DNA from 3 places in the Thauera sp. WH-1 genome. Region 2 is predicted to be linked to each of the others. Evidence: riboswitches for the same ligand, from Rfam matches in the RefSeq annotation. Region 2 holds a riboswitch; each other region holds the start of a gene.

Region 1 (4,271 bases), on a different contig from region 2:
GCCGACACCTTCGCGCGCATGGCGCTGGAGCTGAAGGCCTTGCGCGACAAGCCCTGGGCGCACTTCGGCGCCGACACCAACTACCCGCCGACCAAGGCCAGGCCGGCGGTGTGGCAGAAGACGGCAGAGTTCGAACAGCGGCGGGAGCACTTCATCGCCACCACCGACGGCCTGTTCGAGGCGGCCGAAGGGCGCAACGCGGCCGAGGTGCGCCGCGCGTACGAAGCGGTTCAGGACAGCTGCAAGGCCTGCCACCGAGACTTCCGTCGCTGAGTCCTCGAGCCGGCACCTGCGCCAGGCGCGCGTGCGTGTGCTTGCCCCACCCTCTATGGCAGTCCCGCCCATGGCAGGCGGGGTCCTTGCACGGAAGTCGCCCACTTCAGGGCTCACCCCCCGTAAGGTCCAGTTCCTTCAGGCGCCGGTACAAGGTCCGTTCGCTGAGACCCAGCCGCCGGGCAAGCTCGCTTCGGCTGCCGCGATGATTTCGCACCGCGCGCAGCAGCGCCTGTCGCTGCACCTCCGCCAGGTCCAGGTCTGCCCGCGTCGCGCTGCTGGCGGGTGCTGCGCTCGTGTCTCCCTGTGCGGGCGCATGCGGGTCCTCGGGAACCAGCACCTCCTCGGGCAAGTGCTCGACACCGATCGTTTCGCCGTCACACATCAGGCTGGCGCGTTCGAGCACATTGCGCAGTTCGCGCACGTTGCCCGGGAAGGGATAGGCCTGCAGCACCCGCAAGGCCGCGGCTGACAGGCGCAGCCGACGTTTCGGCGCGACGCGCTCGAGCAGGGAGTCGACCAGCAGCGCCAGGTCGCCCTCGCGCTCGCGCAGGGCCGGCACCGCGATCGGAAAGGTGTTGATGCGAAAGTACAAATCCTGCCGGAAGCTGCCCTCGGCGATCATCCGCTTGAGTGGCCGATGCGTGGCCGACACGAGGCGTATGTCGGCCCGGCGCAACTCGGTGGAACCGACGCGACGATAGGTGCCGGTCTCGAGCAGCCGCAACAGCTTCACCTGCATGCTGAGCGGAATGTCGCCCACCTCGTCGAGGAACAGCGTGCCGCCGCTGGCGGCCTCGACCAGTCCTGGCTTGCGCGCCGTGGCGCCGGTGAAGGCCCCGCGCTCATGGCCGAACACCTCGCTCTCGAACAGGGTCTCGGGCAGGCCCGAGCAATCGACCACCACGAAGGGGCCTTCGGCGCGCCGGCTGGCCTCGTGTACCGCGCTCGCCAGCAGCTCCTTGCCCGTCCCCGATTCGCCCTGTAGCAACACGCTGGCATCCGACGGGGCCACGCGCGCGATCAACTCGAGCATGCGCTGGAAGGCGGGCGAGCGGCCGATGAGGCCGCGGTGGTCGGACACCCCGCGCGCGACATGCATGGGCTCCATCTTCTCGATGAACCAGGCGATCTCACCGCTCGAATCCCGCACCGGCGACAGCTCGATGTTGACGTACTCCTCCCCGCGCGGCGTGTGATGCAGATGCAGCACGCGCTCGCGCTGGCCCGACTTCAGGCTGCGCGCCAGCGGGCAGGACTCGCCGGCGTGATCACAGGGCACGCTGTAGTGGTGGCTGACGTCGTAGCAGGACCTGCCGACGACGCTGCGCCCTTCCGAGAAGGCGCGCCGGTAGGCCGCGTTGGCCGCGATGATGCGGTAGTCGCGGTCACACAGGATGTGTGGCTCGGCGAGGGTCTCGAGAAAGGACACCAGCTCGGGGAGGGGACGCGGACTGGAACGCGGATCGATCGGCATGATGTGTCACTTGCGGCGGTGCGGATGGCAGGAGTCTGCCGCGCTGGCAGAGTGCGGGTCAATGGCGGGGTGCCGACATCCACCGCCGCGGTGGCCGAGCTGTTTGACATTCCCTGCGCGCCAGCGCTACCCTGCGCCCCGTTCATGGTTGTCTGCCGTCATCGGCAGGCATGAAAAGGGAATCCGGTGCGGCGCCCTGCGCGCCCAACCCGGAGCTGCCCCCGCAACTGTAATCGGCGAGTCCTGCGCCCTCTCTGCCACTGGAATCTTTCCGGGAAGGCTGGCGCAAGGCGATGACCCGTGAGCCAGGAGACCTGCCATGCACATCACCTTCAACAGTTTGGGGCGGGGTGTCCCTGACAAGAGGCATGGCTCACACCATTTCACTTGCTCGTTTTCCTGATGGCACGGCAGCACCGCATGGCATTGCCATGCGCGTGACGCATCACGCCCGTGCGTCGGAGATCCGCCCTGCCCGCACCGGATCTCCGCCATGTCCACCGTCGACCGCCCCGCTGCAACGCTGACACCGCCGACCGATTCCACGGGCGCCGTTCTGAGGCCGATGTTCCGCTTCGGCCCCGCCGACGCCCCCCGCATCCTCGAACACCTTCTTGCGCTGGATGCCGATGACCGCCTGCTGCGCTTCAGCCACGGCATCCGCGACGAAGGCATCGCCGCCTACGTCGCCACGCTCGATTTCGCACGCGACCATGTGCATGGTCTGGGCACCGCACAAGGCGACATCGTCGCCCTCGCCCATGTCGCGGTGCGCGATGGGGAGGTCGACTTCGGGCTCAGCGTCACCGCAACTCATCGCCAGCGCGGACTGGGCCGAGCAATGTTCAACCACGTCATTGCACTGGCCCGCCTGCACGGCGCAGGCCGGATCGTGTGTCACAGCGTCAGCCCGGCGGTACTCCACATGGCTGCCGCCGGCGGCTTCCGTCGGCCTGGCGGCAGCCACACCGCCCCCCTGACGCTGGATCTGCGGGCCGAGTCCCACGCCGGCGACGACGCCCACTCTTGCCCGGCCCCCAGCGCAATCAGCCTCGCGGCCGCCTGAAGCTCGCCTTCCCTCAGTAACCCGTTTCATCCGCACTCACCCAGACGAGGACCACCCGTGGACCGACTTCCCGCCGAAGCACGTGATAGCGCCATGCAACTCGCCGCCTTCCAGATCATCCGCCGCAATGGCGCCGTCGTTGCCTTCGATCCGAACAAGATCGCCGTCGCCATGACCAAGGCCTTTCTCGCCGTCGAGGGCCGCCAGGGCGCAGCGTCCTCGCGCGTGCGCGACATCGTGGCCCGACTCACCGATACCGTGGTCGGCGCCCTCACCCGTCGCCTGCCCGACGGCGGCATGCTGCACATCGAGGACATCCAGGACCAGGTCGAGCTGGCGCTGATGCGCTCGGGCGAGCACGACGTCGCGCGCGCCTACGTGCTCTACCGCGAACGCCGCGCTGCCGAACGCGCGGCGCAGAAGGACGCCGACGCGCAGGCGGGCGGCGCCGGCCCCGTGCTGCACGTCGTCGATGGCGAAGCGCGCCGCCCGCTCGACCGCGCCGCCCTGCTCACCGTGTGCCGCGAGGCCTGCGCGGGACTGGACGGGGTGTCCGCCGACACCGTGCTCGAACACGCCCTGCACAACCTCTACGACGGCGTGCCGGTCGCCGCCGTGCGCCAGGCCCTGGTGCTGGCCGCGCGCACGCTGATCGAGCGCGAGCCGGACTACGGCCGCGTCGCCGCCCGCCTGCTGCTGTCGGCGATCCGCGTCGAGGTCATCGGGCGCGAAACCGCGCAGGCCGACATGGCCGACCCCGAGCACGGCTATGCCGCCTGCCTGCCCGCCTTCATCCGCCAGGGCATCGAGGCGGAGCTGCTCGATCCGCGCCTGGCCGACTTCGACCTCGCCCGCCTGGCTGCGGCGATCCGGCCCGAGCGCGACCTGCAGTTCGACTACCTCGGCCTGCAGACCCTTTACGACCGCTACTTCCTGCATATCGACGGCCGCCGCATCGAGCTGCCGCAGACCTTCTTCATGCGGGTGGCGATGGGCCTCGCGATCAACGAGATCGACCGCGAGGCGCAGGCCATCGCGTTCTACGAGCTGCTGTCGTGCTTCGACTTCATGAGCAGCACGCCGACGCTGTTCAACAGCGGCACCCGCCATGCGCAGCTGTCATCCTGCTACCTGACGACGGTGGCCGACAGCCTCGAGGACATCTACCAGTCGATCAAGGAAAACGCCCTGCTGCAGAAGTTCGCCGGCGGTCTGGGCAACGACTGGACGCCGGTGCGTGCGCTCGGCAGCCGCATCAAGGGCACCAACGGCCAGAGCCAGGGCGTGATCCCCTTCCTCAAGGTGGTCAACGACACCGCGGTGGCGGTGAACCAGGGCGGCAAGCGCAAGGGCGCGGTGTGCGCCTACCTCGAGACCTGGCACCTCGACATCGAGGAGTTCCTCGAGCTGCGCAAGAACACCGGCGACGAGCGCCGCCGCACCCACGACATGAAC
Region 2 (4,271 bases):
GGATCTGCTTGAGGCCGGCGGCCTTGAGCGCGAGCAGGCGCTCTTCGTTGAGGCCCACCCCGGAGGTGATCAGGTTGGTGTAGTAGCCGAGCGCGCTGGCCTCGGCGACGAGCTCCTCGAGGTCGTCGCGCAGCAGCGGCTCGCCGCCGGTGAAGCCGAGCTGCAGCGCGCCGAGCGCGCGTCCCTCGCGCAGCACGCGCTTCCACTCGTCGGTGGACAACTCGGCCTTGCCATCGCGGGCATAGTCGACCGGATTGCTGCACCACGGGCACTTGAGCGGGCAGCGATAGGTGAGCTCGAGCACCAGCCACAGCGGCTTGCCCTGCCCGTCAAGCCTGACGACGGATCCATCCTTTGGCACGGAACACCTCCAGGAATTTGTATACGCCCTCGGCGACGCGCGCGTCGTCGCCCGGGTAGCGCTGCTGCAGGTCGGCAATCAGCTCGGCGACGGTGCGATTGCCGTCGCAGCGCTCGATGATGTCGCCAGCGGTCTGGTTGAGCTTGACGATGCCCTCGGGGTAGAGCAGGACGTGCGAGTCCTGCGTCGGCTCCCAGCGGAACAGGTACATCGGGTTGAGCGCGTAGCGCTCGTCCGCGTCGGGCGGGTTCGGGGTCGCGGTGGCGGTCATGCGGGCCTCGGCTGCGGGTTGGCAGGCCCCGGTCCGCCCGCGGGCGGCCGGGCTCGCAGGCGTCAGCGCACGTAGACGTAGGCGGTGACTTCGAAGCCGAGACGGATGTCGCAATACGCGGGGTCGGTCCACTGCATGATGGGTCTCCTCTGGAATGATGGTGGGCGAACCGGCGCGGCGGCCGGTTCGTGGCCATCATCGCCTGCGAGCCGCGCAGCGGGATCCGCAGAATCGGGGTTGGGCCATCGGCAGGATCGCGAGCCCGCGCTCGCGGAAATCATGATTCTTCAGCAAGCTGCACCGGCGTTGACCTGGGTCAACGCGCGATAGGCTGCACCTGGCGGATCGCCTCGGCCAGTTGCTCGCCGGCAGCGTCGGCCGGCCCGCGCCAGCCATCGAAGTGCAGCAGCTCGGTCAGCGGCATGCGCTTCAACCAGCCGGCGCTCTCCAGCTCCGGGCGGGCGTGAAAGTCCTTCACGTAGCCGATGCACAGGTAGGCGATCGGGATGATCTCGGGCGGGATGCCAAGCGCCTCGCGCAGCGCCTGCTCATGCAGGATGCTGACCCAGCCCACGCCGAGGTTCTCGGCGCGCGCGGCGAGCCACAGGTTCTGCACCGCGCACACCGCGCTATAGATGTCCATCGCGCCGATATGGGTGCGGCCGATCACCACCGGGCCGTGGCGGCGGCGGTCGCAGGTGATGCACAGGTTGAGCGGCGACTCGAGGATGCCCTCGAGCTTGAGATTGCGGTAGGTGGCGCGCTTGCCCGCGTCGAACATCTGCTCGGCTTCGGCATGGGCGGCGAGGAAATCGGCGTGGATCCGCGCGCGCACCTCGCGCGAACGCACGAGGATGAAGTCCCACGGCTGCATGAAGCCGACCGAGGGCGCGTGATGGGCGGCGGTGAGCACGCGCGCAAGCACCGCGTCGGGAATCGGGTCGGGGCGGAATTCGCCGCGCACGTCGCGGCGGGTGTGGATGGCGCGGTGCACCGCGTCGCGCTCGGCGGCACTGAACTGCGGGTCGGTCTGGAAACGGGTAGGCGCGTCGTTCTCGAAACGCTCACGCGCGTTGTCGCACAGCGGCGCGAAATGCGCCTGCGTCGGGCTGCTCATGAAGTATTCCCCTTGTCGTCGAGCAGGAGACAGCCGCCGACCAGGCGGCTGTGCAGAACACTTCGAGGCCGGTCTTCCGGCTACGGATCCTCTCGTCCGGGCGCCTTCCCGGTCCTTGCGGACCAGTGGCTGGGCGAACCTTGCCCGGACAATCCCCTTCACGGCGCTGGGCGCGCGGCGGATTGGCACCGCCTTCCCGATTCTCCCGCGCTGATCGCGGGCACCCCGAAGCAATACAGGGCGGATTCTAGCGGGAGCGCCGCCCGGCGGGTCGGATTCGTGGCGCAGTGCCCACCCCACGCTCCACCCCACACCGCCCCTTGCCGCGCGTGGCCGACGCCTGCCGGTGCGGGCTCAGAAGGACGAGCCGGGCTGCTGCAGGAAGGCGGCTTCGTCCGGGCTCGTCTCGCGCCCCAGCGCGGCATTGCGGTGCGGAAAGCGTCCGAAGCGCTCGATGACGGCCAGGTGGCGGCGGGCGTAGTCGACATAGCCGTCGAAGCTGGCCTTGGCGTGCGCCGGCACGCTGGCGGCGAGCTGGTCGAACAGGCGCACGGCTTCACGCTGGTCGCCCAGGTCCTCGGAATGTTCCAGCGGCAGGTAGATGAAGACCCGCTCGACCGCGCGCAGCGCCGTGTCCAGCCCGAGACGCAAGCTCTCCTTCGCCCAGCGCAGGGCCAGCACGTCGAAGGCGAAGGCCGCCGCCTCGCCGCGCCAGATGTTGCGCGGAAACTGGTCGGTCAGCAGGATCAACGCCAGCCGCCCGCGCGCATCCCTGAGCCAGGCGTCGAGTTCGCCACCCGCCGCGCGCGCGACCCAGGGCGCGAAGCGCTGCCTGATCTGCGCATCGACGTCGGCCTGCTTGCGCCACCACAGCGCCGACTGTTGCGCAATCACCGCATCGTCATCGGCGGCGGTACCGAACCAGAAGGCGTGGATCGTATCCGGGGTTTCCATGCGGGCCTCCCAGGGCCGAAGGCGAGGACTGGAAGCATAGCCCACGTGCGCGGCGGCCTGCATTCGCACCACCCTGGTGAGCAGCGGCACCGTTGCGGTGCATCATTTGCCCCCGAGTGCGCGCCGCCAGGGCGAGAACGGCCTGATCCAGGGCATCTGCACCCTGGCACGGTCCCTGCTTTACTGACCCATACCTGCGCCAGCGACGACGCGACGCAGGGCAGCCTCCGCCAACGCCGGTGGGGGCCGGTGGCTCGCGATGCGCGATCCGCCGGCCAATTCCAACCGATGTCGAACCGCGTCCTGCGGGGGCCGTCATGCTTGAGCCGGGCAAGCCCGTGCCCAGGTGTCACCAGGCCGTACGCAGGGCCGAATGAGTGATACCAGCATGAAGATCGTTCTCGTTGGCCATGGCATGGTCGGCCACAAGTTCCTCGAGGAGCTCCGCCAGCTGCAGATCCCCGCTGCGGAGGTCACCGTCCTGTGCGAGGAGCCACGGATGGCCTACGACCGTGTGCACCTGTCCGAATTCTTCGCCGGCAAGACGGCGGAAGACCTCTCGCTGGTCGCGCCCGGCTTCTTCGACGAAGCAGGCTTCACGCTGCGCCTCGGCAGCCGCGCGGCGGCCATTGACCGCCGTGCGCGCACGGTGACGACGCAGGACGGCGTCACCCTGCCCTACGACAAGCTGGTGCTGGCCACCGGCTCCTACCCCTTCGTGCCGCCGGTCAAGGGCAGCGAGCGCGAACACTGCTTCGTCTATCGCACCATCGAGGACCTCGAGGCGATGAAGGCGGCCGGCGCGACCTCGCGCAAGGGCGTCGTCGTCGGCGGCGGGCTGCTCGGCCTGGAGTGCGCCAAGGCGCTGCGCGACCTCGGCCTCGAGACCCATGTCGTCGAGTTCGCCCCGCGCCTGATGGCGGTGCAGGTGGACGACGAAGGCGGCCGCATCCTGCGCAGCAAGATCGAGGCTCTGGGTGTGCAGGTGCACACCGAGCGCAACACGGTCGAGATCACCGACGGCCGCAGCGCCCGCCACCGCATGGTGTTTGCCGACGGCACCCACCTGGAAACCGACATGATCGTGTTCTCCGCCGGCATCCGTCCGCGCGACGAGCTGGCGCGCCAGAACGCGCTGGCGGTCGGCGCCCGCGGCGGCATCGCGGTCGACGACCACTGCCGCACCAGCGATCCGGCCATCCTCGCGATCGGCGAGTGCGCGGCCTGGCGCGACCAGACCTTCGGCCTGGTGGCGCCCGGCTACGACATGGCGCGCATCGCCGCCCGCCAGCTGGCCGGTGATGCCCAGGCCGCGTTTGGCGGCGCCGACATGAGCACCAAGCTCAAGCTGATGGGCGTCGATGTGGCCAGCATCGGCGACGCCCACGGCAGGACGCCGGGCTGCCGCAGCTTCCGCTACGCCGACGAGTGCAAGCAGATCTACAAGAAGATCGTCGTCAGCGCGGACGGCAAGCGCCTGCTCGGCGCGGTGCTGGTCGGCAATGCCGACGAGTACGGCACGCTGCTGCAGATGGCGCTCAACGGCCTCGCGCTGCCGGCCGACCCCG
Region 3 (4,271 bases), on a different contig from region 2:
GCAACCAGGCTGTGCCGCGACACCCCCGGCAGATCCTTACCATCGTAGGCGCCACCTCCATCGGCTTCACGGTCGATTCTCGCCAGCGTCCAAGCGTAGTTCAGCAGTACGGCCGCGGTCGGCGTCACCTGGAAGCTGTTCTGCACCTCGAAACCATATTTGTGCGACTTGTCGATATTGGTGTTGTTGTAGGACGTAGGCTCAAGATAGATCTCATTCTTCAGACGGGCGTAGAAGAGCGCGGCCTTCAACCGGTTGCGCTCAGTGAAGTGGTTAAGCCCGAGGGTCAGCGTACGGGTCTTCGCAGGCTCGATGAAACCGTTAAAGCTCTTGCCGACAAACTGATACAGGGGAGGCGGGCCGTATATGCTCTTGAAAAAGCGGTCGATATCCGGCGCCAGGAAGGCGTCGCTATAGCTAGCAAATACCGATAGAGCAGGGTCGACGCGATAGTTCGCACCGGCCTCCCATGAGGTCAGACGCTCCTCCTCCCCTAGTGCCGCACCCAAGACAGGCTTGTAGCCGTACTCAACGTGTTCCCGACGGACACCGGCCGACAGGGTGAGTCGGTCGAGAACATATTGCCCATGCAGAAACCAGCCCAAGTTCTCCTTCGTGGTCACCCCGTCCGGATCGACACGCTCGCCATCGAAGCGCTGCACACCCGTGTTCACTGCTAGGCCACCCCGCTGAAACTGCAGCGCAAGCTCGTCAGCGAGGTACCTGTACTCGGATTCCGGAGACGGCACGTACGCGGAACTCTTCTCCTCGTCCTGATGGCGAGCGGTGACCCGCCACTCGGGACTCAGCACATAGTCTGCACCGAGACTCCAGTGCTCAGCATCGAACCTCTGGCGGGTGTAGTTGCCACCGTTGTTCACTGCCGGATCAGCGCGAAACTGAGCCAACGACAGCGAACTCGGATACCGCGTGTCAATTCTGGATGCGCCCGCCTCGAAGTCGAGGCGCAGCCCGTCAGTCGGCTTCACACCTGTAGCCACTCGCCAGGTATTGGCCTCCGACTGGTCACGATGCCCGGACGGATCCTTGTCGCTGAAACCACCGAATTTGCCGTGGTCCAAGGTCGCGGAAAAGTCGAACCGATCGCGCACGATACCCGCCGTAGCCACGCCACCACGCGTACCGTAATTCCCTGCATAGGCGTCCAGGCGCACACCTTCGCGTGGCTTGGTGTAGATCTGAATGGTCCCGGCCGTAGCTCCATCGCCGTACAGCACGGCGCCGCTACCCTTCGTGATCTCGATGCGATCGATGTCTGCAAGAGCAATCGATCCAATTAGTTGCGGCACCATGTCGATGTTGTTGAGCCTGCGGCCATCGACCGAAACGACAACGTTCTGATGCCCGTTCGCGCTGCCGTAGCCACGCATGCTGATTTGCGGCGTATAACGGTTGCCATAACTCGGCGTTACCTGGAGCGAGGTTTGCAGCGCCAGATAGTCGTAGAGCGAGTTCGCACCCGAGCGCTCGATGGCCTCGCGGGTATGCACTTCGGACGCATAGGGCGCATCTTGGTCCTGCATGTCGATGCGGGTAGCGGAAACGACCACGGGCGCGGCAGTGCGCTCCTGTGCGAACGCCGTCGGGGCGGAAAACGAGAGCGCTGCGGGCACGGAAAGCGCCGCAGCGACAAGACGGATCTTCATTGTTCGTACTCCCTTCGCCATGCCGTGCGTCCCCGCACACCATGGCAACTTCACATGGACGCACCGCGAGCCAGGTAGAACCGAAGAGAGTAGGAAGAAGCCACCACGCCCGTCGCCGCCACCCCGCGGCACATCCGCCAATTCGCGTTCCGGCCGGTCTCCGGGCTCGTGCGCTGTGCCGGCGGGGCCGGACGGGTGGATCGCCTTCCCGGGAGAGCATTCCCAGTGGCTGCATGACACACCTTGCGCGCACTTACCGTTGCGGGGGCAGCACAGGCATTGCGGCCTCGTTTGCGAGGGGCCGCGCACCTGTTTCCCGTTTAACCCTGGGCGAGAAACGCCCGCGGGCACCGATAACGCGCTGCCCCTTCCAGGGCAGTGGGGGCGGATGATACCGTACGGCCGCGTATCGTGCACTGCAATAAAATACAGATTCCTCGGATGCAAGGACCTGCCAGAACAATGACATGCGAACTGATCCTCGGCGGCGCCCGCTCCGGCAAGAGCCGCGAGGCCGAGCGCCGGGCTGAAGAATCCGGCCTGGCGGTGACGGTGATCGCCACCGCCGAGGCGCTCGACGAAGAGATGGCGGCCCGCATCCGCCGCCACCAGGCCGACCGCCCGGCGGCCTGGCGCACCGTCGAGGCGCCGGTCGCGCTCGCCGACACGCTGCGCCGCGAGGCCGCCCCGGGGCGCTGCGTGGTGGTCGACTGCCTGAGCCTGTGGGTGAGCAACCTGCTGGTCGACGCCGACCATCTGCCGCCAGGAGCCGGAGCGGAGGAACTGCCGCTGTTCCGCCGCGAGCGCGACGCGCTGCTCGCCACCCTGCCCACGCTTCGGGGCCACATCATCCTGGTCGCCAACGAGGTCGGCCTCGGACTGGTGCCGGAGACGCCACTCGGACGCCTGTTCCGCGACGAGGCCGGCCGCCTCAACCAAGTGGTGGCGGCGCTGTGCTCGCGCGTGGTGTTCGTCGCCGCCGGCCTGCCGCTGGTGCTGAAGCAGGGCTAAACTGCGGAACGACAAGACGTTTCAGGGGACTGCGATGGGCCTGCCTGCAGAAAGGCACAAGATGACGCTGAATGACTTCCTCGCCTGGGAGGCCGAACAGCCCGAGCGCTGGGAGTTCTTCAACGGCGAGGCCTCCATGATGGCTGGCGGGTCTGATGTGCACAACGCCATCAGCCTCAACACGACGTTTGCACTCCGTACGGCCTTCGCGGGTTCGCGCTGCAAGGTCTTCATGTCCGACGTCCGCCTGCGTCTGGCCGAGTCGGACGACCTGTTCTACCCCGACGTCTTCGTCACCTGCTCGGAGGCCGACAGTGCCCGCCGCCAGGTCAAGGAAGACCCTGCGCTGATCGCCGAGGTGCTGTCACCCTCGACCGAGGCCTACGACCGCGGCGACAAGTTTGCCGCCTACCGCCGCTTTCCCGGCCTGAAGACCGTGCTCTTGCTGTCGCAGGACCGCCCTCATGTCGAGTGCTACACCCGCGGCGAGGACGGGTACTGGATCCTCAGCGAAGCGAGCGGGGACAGCGCCAGCCTCACCCTGCCTGCTTTCGGCTTCGAACTCGCGCTGGCCGAGTTGTATCGCGACCTGCCGGATGCCGCGCAACAAACCCAGACCGCCGCACCCTGAGACCCCACCACCCGCATGACACCCTTTGCCATCACCGCGCCCGACAGCCTGCTCGCCGCTGCACTGCAACACAAGATCGACCGCAAGACCAAGCCGCTCGGCGCGCTCGGCCGGCTGGAGGCGCTGGCGCGCCAGATCGGCCTGGTGCAGCAGCGCCTGGAACCCGAGATCCGCCAGCCGCACATCGTGGTCTTCGCCGGCGACCACGGCGCCGCGCGTGCCGGCGTATCGGCCTACCTGCAGGACGTCACCTGGCAGATGGTGGAGAACTTTCTCGCCGGCGGCGCGGCCATCAACGTCTTCAGCCGCCAGATGGGGCTGGGGCTGAGCGTGGTGGATGCGGGCGTCAATCACGACTTTGGCGCACGCCCGGGCCTGATCGACGCCAAGATCGGCCCCGGTACGCAGAACTACCTCGATTGCCCGGCGATGAGTCCGGCGCAGCGCGACCTGGCGCTGGAGCGCGGCCGCGGCATCGCCCAAGCGCTCGCCGGCAACGGTTGCAACTGCGTCGGCTTCGGCGAGATGGGCATCGGCAACACCGCCTCGGCCTCGCTGATCACGCATTGCCTGGTCGGCGCCGAGCACGATGCCGAGCTGTACACCGTCACCGGCCGCGGTACCGGCCTGGACGACGCCGGCCTGTTCCACAAGCGCAGTCTGCTCGCCCAGGCCCTGGCGCGCGGCGGCCGGCCCAGCGACCCGCTGGCCGTGCTGGCCGAATACGGCGGCTTCGAGATCGCGATGATGGCCGGCGCCATGCTCGGCGCGGCAGAAAAGCGCATGCTGGTGCTGGTCGACGGCTTCATCGTCACCGCGGCCCTGCTCGTCGCCCACGCCATCGACCCGCGGATCCTCCCCTACTGCGTGTTCGCACATCGATCGCAGGAGCCCGGCCACCGCGTGCAGCTCGACTTCCTGCAGGTGCAGGCCCTGATGGAGCTGGATCTGCGCCTGGGCGA

What was found. Region 2 has a riboswitch for cobalamin ahead of bluB (5,6-dimethylbenzimidazole synthase). Riboswitches for the same ligand answer to the same signal wherever they lie in the genome.
Region 1: linked by a shared signal. The riboswitch ahead of ACMV5O_RS08905 (GNAT family N-acetyltransferase) and the one ahead of bluB (5,6-dimethylbenzimidazole synthase) in region 2 are both predicted to bind cobalamin.
Region 3: linked by a shared signal. The riboswitch ahead of ACMV5O_RS03930 (TonB-dependent receptor) and the one ahead of bluB (5,6-dimethylbenzimidazole synthase) in region 2 are both predicted to bind cobalamin.

Annotation. Positions count from the first base shown of each region.
Region 1 covers NZ_JBLQGP010000007.1:24,751-29,021, forward strand. The annotation lists gene ACMV5O_RS08895 (cytochrome c) at 1-273, shown strand, start outside; gene ACMV5O_RS08900 (sigma-54-dependent Fis family transcriptional regulator) at 380-1,750, opposite strand; cobalamin riboswitch at 1,879-2,087, shown strand; gene ACMV5O_RS08905 (GNAT family N-acetyltransferase) at 2,244-2,816, shown strand; gene ACMV5O_RS08910 (ribonucleoside-diphosphate reductase subunit alpha) at 2,874-4,271, shown strand, end outside.
Region 2 covers NZ_JBLQGP010000011.1:133,779-138,049, reverse strand. The annotation lists gene pqqE (pyrroloquinoline quinone biosynthesis protein PqqE) at 1-361, opposite strand, end outside; gene pqqD (pyrroloquinoline quinone biosynthesis peptide chaperone PqqD) at 330-632, opposite strand; gene pqqA (pyrroloquinoline quinone precursor peptide PqqA) at 695-769, opposite strand; gene bluB (5,6-dimethylbenzimidazole synthase) at 949-1,749, opposite strand; cobalamin riboswitch at 1,798-1,992, opposite strand; gene ACMV5O_RS12485 (DUF924 family protein) at 2,104-2,703, opposite strand; gene nirB (nitrite reductase large subunit NirB) at 3,092-4,271, shown strand, end outside.
Region 3 covers NZ_JBLQGP010000002.1:339,399-343,669, reverse strand. The annotation lists gene ACMV5O_RS03930 (TonB-dependent receptor) at 1-1,667, opposite strand, end outside; cobalamin riboswitch at 1,801-2,037, opposite strand; gene cobU (bifunctional adenosylcobinamide kinase/adenosylcobinamide-phosphate guanylyltransferase) at 2,130-2,678, shown strand; gene ACMV5O_RS03920 (Uma2 family endonuclease) at 2,740-3,309, shown strand; gene cobT (nicotinate-nucleotide--dimethylbenzimidazole phosphoribosyltransferase) at 3,325-4,271, shown strand, end outside.